2 linked regions of the Orrella dioscoreae genome follow. The protein of the gene in region 1 interacts with the protein of each later gene in a pairwise test. Links are inferred from orthologs where the notes say so. Each region holds a gene or a part of one and is shown in the gene's direction. Other genes may lie near its edges.

The links. Proteins that work in one complex are often made in the same cells at the same time.
Region 2: the proteins of kdsB (region 1) and ODI_RS18760 interact in binary tests that used the Escherichia coli proteins (3 or more experiments, as listed by UniProt). The link is inferred for Orrella dioscoreae from one-to-one orthologs.

The regions. Positions count from the first base shown.
Region 1 is NZ_LT907988.1:1,906,785-1,912,372, reverse strand. Bases 1,162-4,097 are described here. They hold kdsB (3-deoxy-manno-octulosonate cytidylyltransferase), read left to right. Parts: upstream 1,162-2,215; coding sequence 2,216-2,980; downstream 2,981-4,097. Other genes in these bases: ODI_RS08900 (3-hydroxyacyl-CoA dehydrogenase), read left to right, coding at 3,939-4,097; adk (adenylate kinase), read left to right, coding at 3,108-3,764; ODI_RS08915 (Trm112 family protein), read left to right, coding at 2,015-2,212; lpxK (tetraacyldisaccharide 4'-kinase), read left to right, coding at 1,162-2,005. Also shown: ODI_RS08930 (MotA/TolQ/ExbB proton channel family protein), read left to right, coding at 1-492; ODI_RS08925 (ExbD/TolR family protein), read left to right, coding at 489-905; more of lpxK, read left to right, coding at 902-1,161; more of ODI_RS08900, read left to right, coding at 4,098-4,697; murein biosynthesis integral membrane protein MurJ, read left to right, coding at 4,734-5,588. UniProt on the Escherichia coli protein: Activates KDO (a required 8-carbon sugar) for incorporation into bacterial lipopolysaccharide in Gram-negative bacteria.
Region 2 is NZ_LT907988.1:4,069,789-4,075,192, forward strand. What follows is about bases 1,372-4,123. They hold ODI_RS18760 (TetR/AcrR family transcriptional regulator), read left to right. Parts: upstream 1,372-2,320; coding sequence 2,321-2,926; downstream 2,927-4,123. Other genes in these bases: ODI_RS18755 (TonB-dependent receptor), read left to right, coding at 1,372-2,147; ODI_RS18765 (type 1 glutamine amidotransferase domain-containing protein), read left to right, coding at 3,029-3,721. Outside these bases: more of ODI_RS18755, read left to right, coding at 1-1,371; ODI_RS18775 (SDR family oxidoreductase), read left to right, coding at 4,910-5,404. UniProt on the Escherichia coli protein: Involved in response to both electrophiles and reactive chlorine species (RCS). Represses the transcription of the nemRA-gloA operon by binding to the NemR box.

The DNA.
Region 1 (5,588 bases):
CGCGGCCTGACCGAACAGGTGCTGGACATGCTGCGCCGCCGCCAGGACACGCCGGAAGCCCTGTCGCGCCTGGCCACCAACTCCCCGCTGGGCCGGGTGCTGGCCGAGGTCGTGCGCAACCGCCACCTGCCGCGCGCCGAACAGCGCCTGGCGGTCGAGGATGCCGGCCGCGCCGAGGCCCACAAGCTGGGCCGCTACCTGTCCGGCCTGGGAACGATCGCCGTGGTGGCGCCGCTGCTGGGCCTGTTCGGCACGGTCGTGGGCATGATCGAGATCTTCGGCGCCTACACCCCCGACGGCGGCGACCCCGCCCAGCTGGCGCGCGGCATCTCCGTCGCGCTGTACAACACCGGTTTCGGCATCCTGATCGCCATCCCGGCCATGATCTTCCACCGCCACCTGCGTGCCCGCGTCGAGGATTTCCTGCGCGACATGGAGACGGCCGCCGCCCGCCTGGCGCGGGTGCTGGCCCGCGACGAGGGCGTGTCGTGAATTTTGGCGGTCCGCGCGCCGGCCACGAAGAACTCGAGATCAACCTGATCCCGCTCATCGACGTCCTGCTGGTGGTCCTGATCTTCCTGGCGGCCACCACCTCGTTCATGCGCCAGAGCGCGCTGGAAGTCGCCCTGCCCCGCGCCCAGGCCGACGCTGCCTCGCCCCCCCAGGCCCTGGACATCGCCATCAGCCGCGATGGCCGCTATGCCCTGAACGGCGAGCTGCTGGAAGCCAGCGGCGCAGCCGCCATCGCCCAGGCACTGGCGCGCGCCGCCGCGGGCCAGGCCGATGCCGTCCTCGTCATCAATGCCGACGGGCAGGCCAGCCACCAGTCGGTCGTCGACGTGATGGAAGCCGCCCGTGAAGCCGGGATCGCGCGCGTGAACTTCGCCGCGCAGCGCGCACCATGACCATGGGCCGCGGCGCAACGCTGCTCCAGCGCCAATGGCAGACCGGCGGCTGGCTGTCCACCCTGCTGCGCCCGCTGTCCTGCCTGACGGGGCTGGCCATCCGGCTGCGCCGCCGGGCGCACGCGCAAGGCTGGCGCAAGACCTGGCGGGCCCCGGTGCCGGTCGTCGTGGTGGGCAACGTCTATGTCGGCGGCACGGGCAAGACCCCCGTCACCATCGCCGTGGTGCGCGCGTTGCGCGAGCGCGGCTGGCGCCCCGGCGTTATCAGCCGGGGCTATGGCGTGAAGATCGGCCCCGCCCCGCGCAGCGGTCGCGGCACGCTCTCGGCCGACGACTTCGGCGACGAACCCGCCCTCATCGCCCAGGAAACCCAGGTGCCGGTCGCCGTGCACCCGCAACGCCCGCTGGCCGGCAAGGCCCTGCTGGCCCGCTGGCCCGACGTCGACGTGATCGTCTGCGACGACGGCCTGCAACACCTGCCGCTGGGGCGCGACGTGGAAATCGCCGTGGACGACGAGCGCGGCGTGGGCAACGGCCTGCTGCTGCCGGCCGGCCCGCTGCGCGAACCGCCCGCACGCCTGGACACCGTGGACGCCATCGTCACCAATCGCAGCATGCACGCCACGTCCGACAGCGCGGCAGGCGCGGCCCTGGGCGTGCCCTACCGCAGCGACATGCGCCTGACGCCCTCGCGCTACGTCAACCTCGTCTCGGGCGAATCCCTGTCTGCGGCCGACTTCATGGCGCGCTATGGCGCCACGCCGCTGGCCGCCGCCGCCGGCATCGGCCAGCCCGAGCGGTTTTTCTCGATGCTGCGCCACGCAGGCCTGAACCTGGTGCAGACCCTGCCCCTGCCGGATCACTACGCCTATCACGGCTCGCCTTTCGATAGCCTTCAAGCCGAAGGCGTGCTGATCACCGCCAAGGACGCGGTCAAGTGCGCGGGCCTGGGCGACGAGCGGCTCTGGACCGTGCACGCCGACACCGCGTTCTCGCGCCCGGCCCTCTTCGACTGGCTCGACGTCCGCCTGCGCGCCGCCGCCGCCCAGCGACGGCAGCGGCACACCCAGCCCCCCCCCCCGCCCGGGAAAGTCGACTAGAATTCCTGGATGGAATCCCGTCTGCTCGACCTGCTTGTCTGCCCCGCCTGCAAGGGCCGCCTCCACTACGACCGCGCGCACTCGGAACTCGTGTGCCGCGGCGATCGCCTCGCCTATCCCGTGCGTGACGGCGTGCCGATCCTCCTGGAAAGCGAAGCCCGCCGCCTGGAGCCCCAGGCCGAGCGCCCGCCCGCCCAGCCTGCCTGAACCGTGGGCTTCATTGCGCTGATCCCTGCCCGTGCGGCCTCCACCCGGCTGCCCGACAAGCCCCTGGCCGACATCGGCGGCAAGCCGATGGTGGTGCGCGTGGCTGAAAGGGCCCAGGCCTGCGGCGCCAGCCGGGTGCTGGTCGCCACCGACACGCCGCGCATCGCGCAAGCGGTCCGGGCGCACGGCCATGAGGCCCTGCTCACCCGCGCGGACCACCCCACCGGCACCGACCGTCTTGCCGAGGCCGCCGAGCAACTGGGCCTGGACGATGCGCAGATCATCGTCAATGTCCAAGGCGACGAACCCCTCATCGAGCCTGCGCTGATCGACGCCGTCGCGGACCTGCTGGCCCAGCGGCCCGACGCGGCCATCGCCACCTGCGCCTGCCCGCTGGCCGATGCGCAGGCGCTTTTCACGCCCAGCATCGTCAAGGTGGTGTGCGGCGCAGACGGCCGGGCCCTGTATTTCTCGCGCGCGCCCATCCCCTGGGCCCGCGACGCGTTGTCTGACGGCGCGCAAAGGCTGGCCCCCGGACTGCCCGCCTGGCACCACATCGGCCTGTATGCTTATCGCGTCGGCTTCCTGCGCCGCTACCCTTCCCTGCCGCAAGGCGAGCTGGAGCGTTTCGAGTCGCTGGAGCAGCTGCGTGCGCTGGAGCACGGTCATACCATCGTCGTACACAAGACGCCGACGCCGCCTGCGGCGGGCGTGGATACGCCCGAAGACCTGGCGCGCGTGCGTGCCGTCTTCGCAAATAAGGTATAAGAAAGGCTCGCCGCCATTTTCGCCCCACGGGCTCCGGCCTTTTATAACCAGAATGGCGAAACTTAGCGGCGTAAATCCTGCATAATCGCCCCGATTTCACAAAAACAGCGTTCTTACTGGAGCACTCATGCGTCTCATCCTGCTCGGGCCGCCCGGCGCCGGCAAAGGCACCCAGGCGGCCTTTGTCACTCAGCAATACGGCATTCCCCAGATTTCCACGGGCGACATGCTGCGCGCCGCCGTCAAGGCAGGCACGCCGCTGGGCCTCGAAGCCAAGAAAATCATGGATGCTGGCGGCCTCGTGTCGGATGACCTCATCATCGGCCTGGTGCGTGATCGCCTGAACCAGCCCGACTGCCAGCCCGGTTATCTGTTCGACGGCTTCCCCCGCACCATCCCCCAGGCAGATGCGCTGAAGGATGCGAACATCGGCCTGGACTTCGTGGTCGAGATCGAAGTGCCCGAGAGCGACATCATCGAACGCATGAGCGGGCGCCGCGTGCATCCGGCCAGCGGCCGTTCGTACCACACGCGCTTCAACCCGCCCAAGGTCGAAGGCAAGGACGACGTGACCGGCGAAGCGCTGGTGCAACGTGACGACGACCGCGAGGAAACCGTGCGCCACCGCCTGTCGGTCTACCGCGACCAGACGCGTCCCCTGGTGGACTATTACGCCAGCTGGGCCGCCAAGGACCCCGCCGCCGCGCCGCGCTACCGCAAGATCTCCGGTGTCGGCAGCGTCGAGGAAATCAAGTCGCGCCTGTTCGCCGCCCTGAAAGACTAAGTTCCCATCGTGCCCACGCCTGGCGGCGCGCCCCGGTGCGCCGCCGGCAATCCCCCCTCCCGCCCGCCAGGGCAAGAGGCGTCACGCGCCGCGCGGCGCAGGATCGGCCAGGCGCCTGTCCATCGGGGTCCATCCCCTGCCGCGCGTGCGCGCCACGCCAGCCAGGAAACAGACATGGACATCACCAACAAGGTTTTCATCGTGACCGGCGCGGCCTCTGGCCTGGGCGCGGGCACCGTGCGCATGCTGGTCGAACAGGGCGCGCGCGTCGTGCTGGCCGACCTGCAGGACGCGGCTGGCGAGGCGCTGGCCGCCGAACTCGGCCAACGATACGTGCATTGCGACGTGACGAAAGAAACGGATGCCCAGGCCGTGGTGGCAGCCGCCACCGCCCTGGGCCCGCTGTTCGGCCTGGTCAACTGCGCGGGCGTCGCCCCCGCCGCCAAGACCGTCGGCAAGGACGGCGCCCACCCGCTGGAACTCTTCCAGCGCACGGTGGGCATCAACCTCATCGGCACCTTCAACATGCTGCGCCTGGCCGCCACCGCCATGGCCGGCAATACGCCCGAGCCCACCGGCGAACGCGGCGTCATCATCAACACCGCCTCGGTCGCGGCCTATGACGGCCAGATCGGCCAGGCAGCCTATGCCGCCTCCAAGGCCGGCGTGGTCGGCATGACGCTGCCCATCGCCCGCGATCTGGCCCGCAACGGCATCCGCTGCGTGACCATCGCCCCGGGCATCTTCGGCACCCCCATGATCTTCGGCATGCCGCAGGAAGTGCAGGACTCGCTGGCCGCCAGCATTCCCTTCCCGTCCCGCCTGGGCCGCCCGGAAGACTACGCCAAGCTGGTGCGCCACATCGTCGAGAACGACATGATCAACGGTGAAACCATCCGCCTGGATGGCGCCATCCGCATGCCGCCGAAGTAACATTGCGCCTTCGAGTCAGCCCTAGAAGTCCGTGCAATGAGTCTGCTCCGCTCGGCGGCCACCGTCAGCAGCTTTACCCTGCTGTCGCGCATCACCGGCCTGGTCCGTGACGTCATCATCGCCCGCGCCTTTGGCGCGGGGCCGCTGACCGACGCCTTCTGGGTCGCCTTCCGCATCCCCAACCTGTTGCGCCGCCTCTTTGCCGAAGGCGCCTTCGCCCAGGCCTTCGTTCCCATCCTGGGATCGGCCCGGGCCGAACACGACGAAGCCGCCGTGCGCGTGCTGCTGGACCGGGTCGCGCGCGTGCTGACCTTCGTGCTGATGACCATTACCGTCATCGGCATGCTGGCCGCGCCGTGGGTGGTCAGCATCATGGCAACCGGCCTGCGCGACGCCTCGCGCGCGCAGGACTTCGACGCCGCGGTCTGGATGACCCGCACGATGTTCCCCTACATCGTCTGCATGTCGCTGGTCGCCTTTGCATCGGGCGTGCTGAACACCTGGCGCAAGTTCGCCGTGCCGGCGTTCACGCCGGTGCTGCTCAATGTGGCGATGATCGCCAGCGCCATCTGGCTGGCGCCCCGCATGGCGCAGCCGGTCCATGCCCTCGCCGTCGGCGTGCTGGCGGGCGGCGTGGCGCAGTTGGCCGTCCAATGGATTGCACTCAAGCGCCTGGGCCTTGCACCGCGACCCTCGCTCAAGCTGCGCGAAGCCTGGCGCGACCCCACCGTGCAGCGCATCGTGAAGCAGATGGCCCCCGCCACGCTGGGCGTCTCGGTGGCACAGATCTCCCTGCTCATCAACACCAACATCGCCACCTGGCTGGCGCCCGGCAGCGTCTCCTGGCTGTCCTTCGCGGACCGCCTGATGGAATTCCCCACCGCGCTGCTG
Region 2 (5,404 bases), 2.2 Mb from region 1 along the record:
TGGACGCCCTGCTGGCCGGCACCGGCCTGCGCGCCGTGCTGCAAGCCAACGGCAGCTATGTGCTGAACAGCCTGCCGGGCGCCGGCGCGGGCGCCAACGTGCTGCCCACCGTGACGGTCACGGCGGCCACGGCGGCCGATCTGCCGCCCGCTTATGCAGGCGGCCAGGTCGCGCGTGGCGGCGGCCTGGGCATGCTGGGCACCTCGGATGTCATGGACATCCCCTTCAGCACCACGAACTACACGTCGCAGGCGCTGGAAGACCAGCAGGCGCGTACGCTCGCCGACGTCGTCGTCAACGAGGCATCGGTCCGCGTCCTGACCTCCTCCAGCGGCTTCAGCGACGACTTCCAGATCCGCGGCTTCTCGATGTCGAGCGATGACGTGGGCCTGAACGGCCTGTTCGGCCTGGCGTCGTCCAACCGCATGCCTGCCGCCATCATGGAACGCGTGGAGGTGCTGAAAGGCCCGGGCACGCTGATGAACGGCATCGGCCCCGCCAACAGCGTCGGCGGCGGCATCAACATCGTGACCAAGCGCGCCGGCGATGAGCCGCTCACCCGCTTGACCACCACCTATGAAAGCAAGTCGGTGCTGGGCATCCATGCGGATGTCGGCCGCCGCTTCGGTGAACAGAACCGCTGGGGCCTGCGCGTCAACAGCGTCTATCGCAATGGCCAGACCTCGCTCGACAACGGCCGCCAGGAATTCGGCCTGGGCGCCCTCGCCCTGGACTACCGCGGCGCTCGCCTGCGGTGGTCGCTGGATGCCTACACGCAGCGCGAGAACACCGACAACTTCCGTTCGCAGAACGGCTTCCAGACCGGCAGCAGGGTCATCCCCGACGCACCGTCAGGCCACCGGGCCATCTACAACGGCACGGAACTGATGTTCCGTGACTCGACCATCGCGTCACGCCTGGAATACGACTTGTCCGACAAGGTCACCGTCTATGCTGCCGGCGGCTACCGCTACGGCGCGTCCGAGCAAGACTTCCCGGCCGCCCGCGGCACCAGCGCGGTGTCGCCCACGGGCGACCTGAGCGTCACCAACGCCTGGTATGACGCCTACTCGCGGACCAAGACCGGCGAAATCGGCGCGCGGACCCGTTTCAACACCTGGGGCGTGAAGCACGCCCTCAATCTCAGCGCTTCGCGGCTCGAGCAGGAAAAAGGCAACTTCTTCCTGTCTGCCCCGCCCGCGTCCGCGCAACCCAGCAATATCTACCACCCTGTCAAGCTGACGCCGATGACCGGCGAACGCCACCGCCCGGGCAAGGCCTCGGAAGCCACGCTATCCAGCATCGCCGTGACGGATACGCTGTCTTTCCTGGATGACCGCGTGCTGCTCACGGGCGGCCTGCGCCACCAGCGCGTCGAGATGGACGCCTTCAACACCAGCACCGGCCTGCGCACCTCGTCCTACAGCGACAGCACGGTCACGCCGCTCGTCGGCTTCGTGGTCAAGCCCCTGGCCAACGTCTCTGTCTACGGCAACTACACCGCCGGCCTCACCACGGGCAGCGTCGCCCCCAACTCCGCCGCCAACGCGGGCGAATCCTTTCCGCCCGCCAAGACCAAGCAATACGAGGCTGGCGTCAAGGCCGATTGGGGTCCTGCGATGACCACCGTGTCGATCTTCCAGATCGAACGGCCCAACTCCTACACGGACACCACCACCAACATCTTCAGCTACGGCGGTGAGCAGCGCAATCGCGGCCTGGAACTGGCGGCGGTCGGCGAGGTGGTGGACGGCGTGCGCCTCATGGCCAGCGCCACGTTCTACGATGCCAAGCAGACGAAGACCAATGGCGGGCTGAACCAGGGCAACAAGGCGGTCGGCGTGCCGGATCACACCCTGAACCTGGGCGTGGGCTGGGACCTGCCCTGGGTGCCCGGCCTGAACCTGAACGCTCGCGCCATCCACACGGCCAAGGTCCAGCTGGACGCCGCCAATACGATCCAGATGCCCTCGTGGACGCGCTATGACGTCGGGGCGCGCTACGTGACGGAAGTGGCCGGCCGCTCAGTGGTCTTCCGTGCCAACGTCGAGAACGTGTTCAACAGCAACTACTGGCTGGCGAGCGGGTCGTTCGCCACCGTCGCCGCGCCGCGCACGGTGCTGCTGTCGGCGCAGATCGACTTCTGACCGATCCGCCGTTATTGCAGCAGGAAGGGGCCGCCACGCGCGGCCCCTTTTTCATTGGCGTGCGCCGCCCGCGCCTATCATTGCCCTTGCCGCCCGCAAGCCGACGTGGCGGCCGTACCACGGCAAACCACGCAACTAGACGACCGGTCTAATCTGATGCTACAGTGCGTTCCATGAGCACTTCGCACACCGTAGATACGCCACACACCCGCGAAAACATCCTTGCCCACGGCCAACGCATCATGGCCGGCAAGGGTTTCTCGGCCGTCGGTCTGAACGAGATCCTGACCGCCTCCGGCGTGCCCAAGGGCTCGTTCTATCACTACTTCGGCTCGAAGGACGCTTTCGGTGTCGCCTTGCTCGACAACTATTTCGACACCTACCTGGCCGAGATCGATGCCATCCTTGCCACCCCGGGCCTGGACATGTCGCAGCGCCTGATGAAGTACTGGGAGGCCTGGCAGGACAACCAGTCCTTCTCGGACTGCCAGGGCAAGTGCCTGGCCGTGAAACTGGGCGCCGAGGTCGCGGACCTGTCCGAGGACATGCGGCTGTCGCTCAAGCGCGGGGCCACCCGCCTTACCGCCCGCCTGACGCAGGCCATCCAGGCTGGCGTCGCGGAGGGCTCGCTGTCCATCGACGGCACGCCGCAAGACGTCGCCGACAGCCTGTATCAGTTGTGGCTGGGCGCCAGCATCATGGTGAAGATCGTCCGCAACCCCCAACCTTTCGCCACGGCCATGAGCACGACGCGCAAGATCCTGCATCTTCCCGCCTGAGCCGCGGGACCGCTTCCAGGCACCGCCGATAGCGGTGCTTTTTTAGCCCTTGCTTATAGACGACCGGTCTAATAAAAACAGACCACCACCTGGAGAAACGATATGAAAGTCCTGATGATCCTGACCTCGCATGACCAACTCGGCGACACCGGCCGCAAGACCGGTTTCTGGCTGGAAGAGCTGGCCGCGCCGTACTACGTCTTCAAGGACGCCGGCGCCGAGATCGTGCTGGCTTCGCCCAAGGGCGGCCAGCCCCCGCTGGACCCCAAGAGTAACGAGCCGGCCTTCCAGACGGCGGAGACTCGCCGCTTTGAAGCCGACGCATCGGCGACTGCGCAGTTGGCTGCCACCGTCCGCCTCGACAGCGTCTCGCAGGCCGACTACGACACCGTGTTCTACCCCGGCGGGCACGGCCCGCTGTGGGACCTGGCCGAGGACGCCACGTCGGCCGCGCTCATGGAAGCCTTCCTTGCCAACGGCAAGCCCATCGCGCTGGTCTGCCACGCCCCCGGGGTGCTTCAGCACGTGAAGACGCCCGCCGGCCGTCCCCTGGTCGAAGGCAAGCAAGTCACCGGCTTCAGCAATACCGAGGAAGACGCCGTCGCGCTGACCGACATCGTGCCCTTCCTGGTCGAAGACGTGCTCAAGGCGCAGGGCGGCATCTATACCAAGGGGCCTGACTGGGCGCCTTACATCGTGCAGGACGGCCTGTTGATCACCGGCCAGAACCCGGCGTCCTCCGCCGCGGCGGCAACCCGCCTGCTCGAGCAACTGGCCCCCGGCAAGTCGGCATGACCAAGCGCCAGATGATTCGCGCCCCGATCAATGAGGAGATTCCCATGCAGCATCCCTCGCTATTCACGCCCGTCACGCTGGGCCGCCAGGTCCTGAAGAACCGCATCGTTCTGCCCCCGCTCACCCGTCAGCGCAGCGCCCAGCCGGGCAATGTGCCGAACGCGCTGATGGCCGACTATTACCGGCAACGTGCCGGCGCGGGTTTCATGGTGAGCGAAGGCACGCAAATCGAACCACGCGGCCAGGGTTACGCCTGGACGCCTGGCATCCATCGCCAGGCCCAGATCGACGGCTGGCGCAAGTGACCCACGCGGTACATGCCGAAGGCGGCGTGATCTTCGCGCAGCTTTGGCATGTGGGCCGCGTTTCGCACACCGCCTTGCAACCGCAAGGCGACGCGCCCGTCGCCCCTTCCGCGATCCAGGCGCGAAACGTGAAAGCCTTCATCGAAACGGGCCCCGGTGTTGGCACATTGGTCGAGCCTTCACTGCCCCGCGCACTCTCCATCCCCGAGATCGAAGCGCTGGTGGACCTGTACGCGCAGGCGGCCAGGAACGCACTGGCCGCCGGCTTCGATGGCGTGGAAATCCATGCGGCCAACGGCTACCTGGTCAACCAGTTCATCTCCGCGCACGCCAACCACCGCAATGACGCCTACGGCGGCTCGCTGCACAACCGCCTGCGCTTCCTGCGCGAGATCATCGCTGCCGTCGGGGCGGTCGTCGGTCCGGACCGGCTGGGCGTGCGCTTCACCCCGCTCTTCTCCAGCACGGACCAGGATCGGGTCTATATCGGCTTCGTCGAGGACGATCCGCAACAGACCTACATCGAGGCGATCAAGTTGCTGGAAGCGGCCGGCGTCGCCTACGTCTCGATCGCCGAAGCCGATTGGGACAACGCGCCCGAGCTTCCGCTGGCCTTCCGCCTGGCGGTCCGGCAGTCCTTCAGCGGACGCATCCTGTATGCGGGCCGCTACACCGCGGAACGCGGCGCCAGGCTGGTCGACGCAGGCCTGGCGGACCTGATCGCATTCGGCCGCCCCTTCATCGCCAATCCCGACCTGCCCGCGCGCATCGCCAACGGCTGGCCGCTGAGCCCCCTCGACATGGCCACGGTCTACGGCGGCAAGGCGCAGGGCTACACCGACTACCCCACTTTCTCCCCACCCATCACCCAAGAGGCTTACGCATGAGCAACGGCATTGAAAACAAGGTCATCCTGATCACCGGCGGCAGCACTGGCCTGGGCGCCGAGACGGCCCGCTTCCTCGCGGCACGCGGCGCGAAGATCGCCATCGCGGCACGCCGCAAGGACAAGCTGGACGGCGTGGCCGCCGACATCGAAGCCGCCGGCGGCACGGTCCGCGCCTATGCGCTGGACGTCACGGACAAGGCCCAGGTCGAAGCCGTCGTCGCCGCCGTGGTGGCGGACTTCGGCAGGCTGGACGTCCTCGTCAACAACGCCGGCCTCATGCCCATCCGGCCGATGGCCGAGGTGAACACCGACGAATGGGACGCGATGATCGACGTCAACATCAAGGGCACGCTGTACGGCATCGCCGCCGCCCTGCCCCGTTTCCTGGCGCAGCAAAGCGGCCACGTCATCAACCTCAGCTCGGTGGCCGGCATCAAGGTCTTCGCGCCGGGCGGCACGGTGTACTCGGGCACCAAGTTCGCGGTGCGC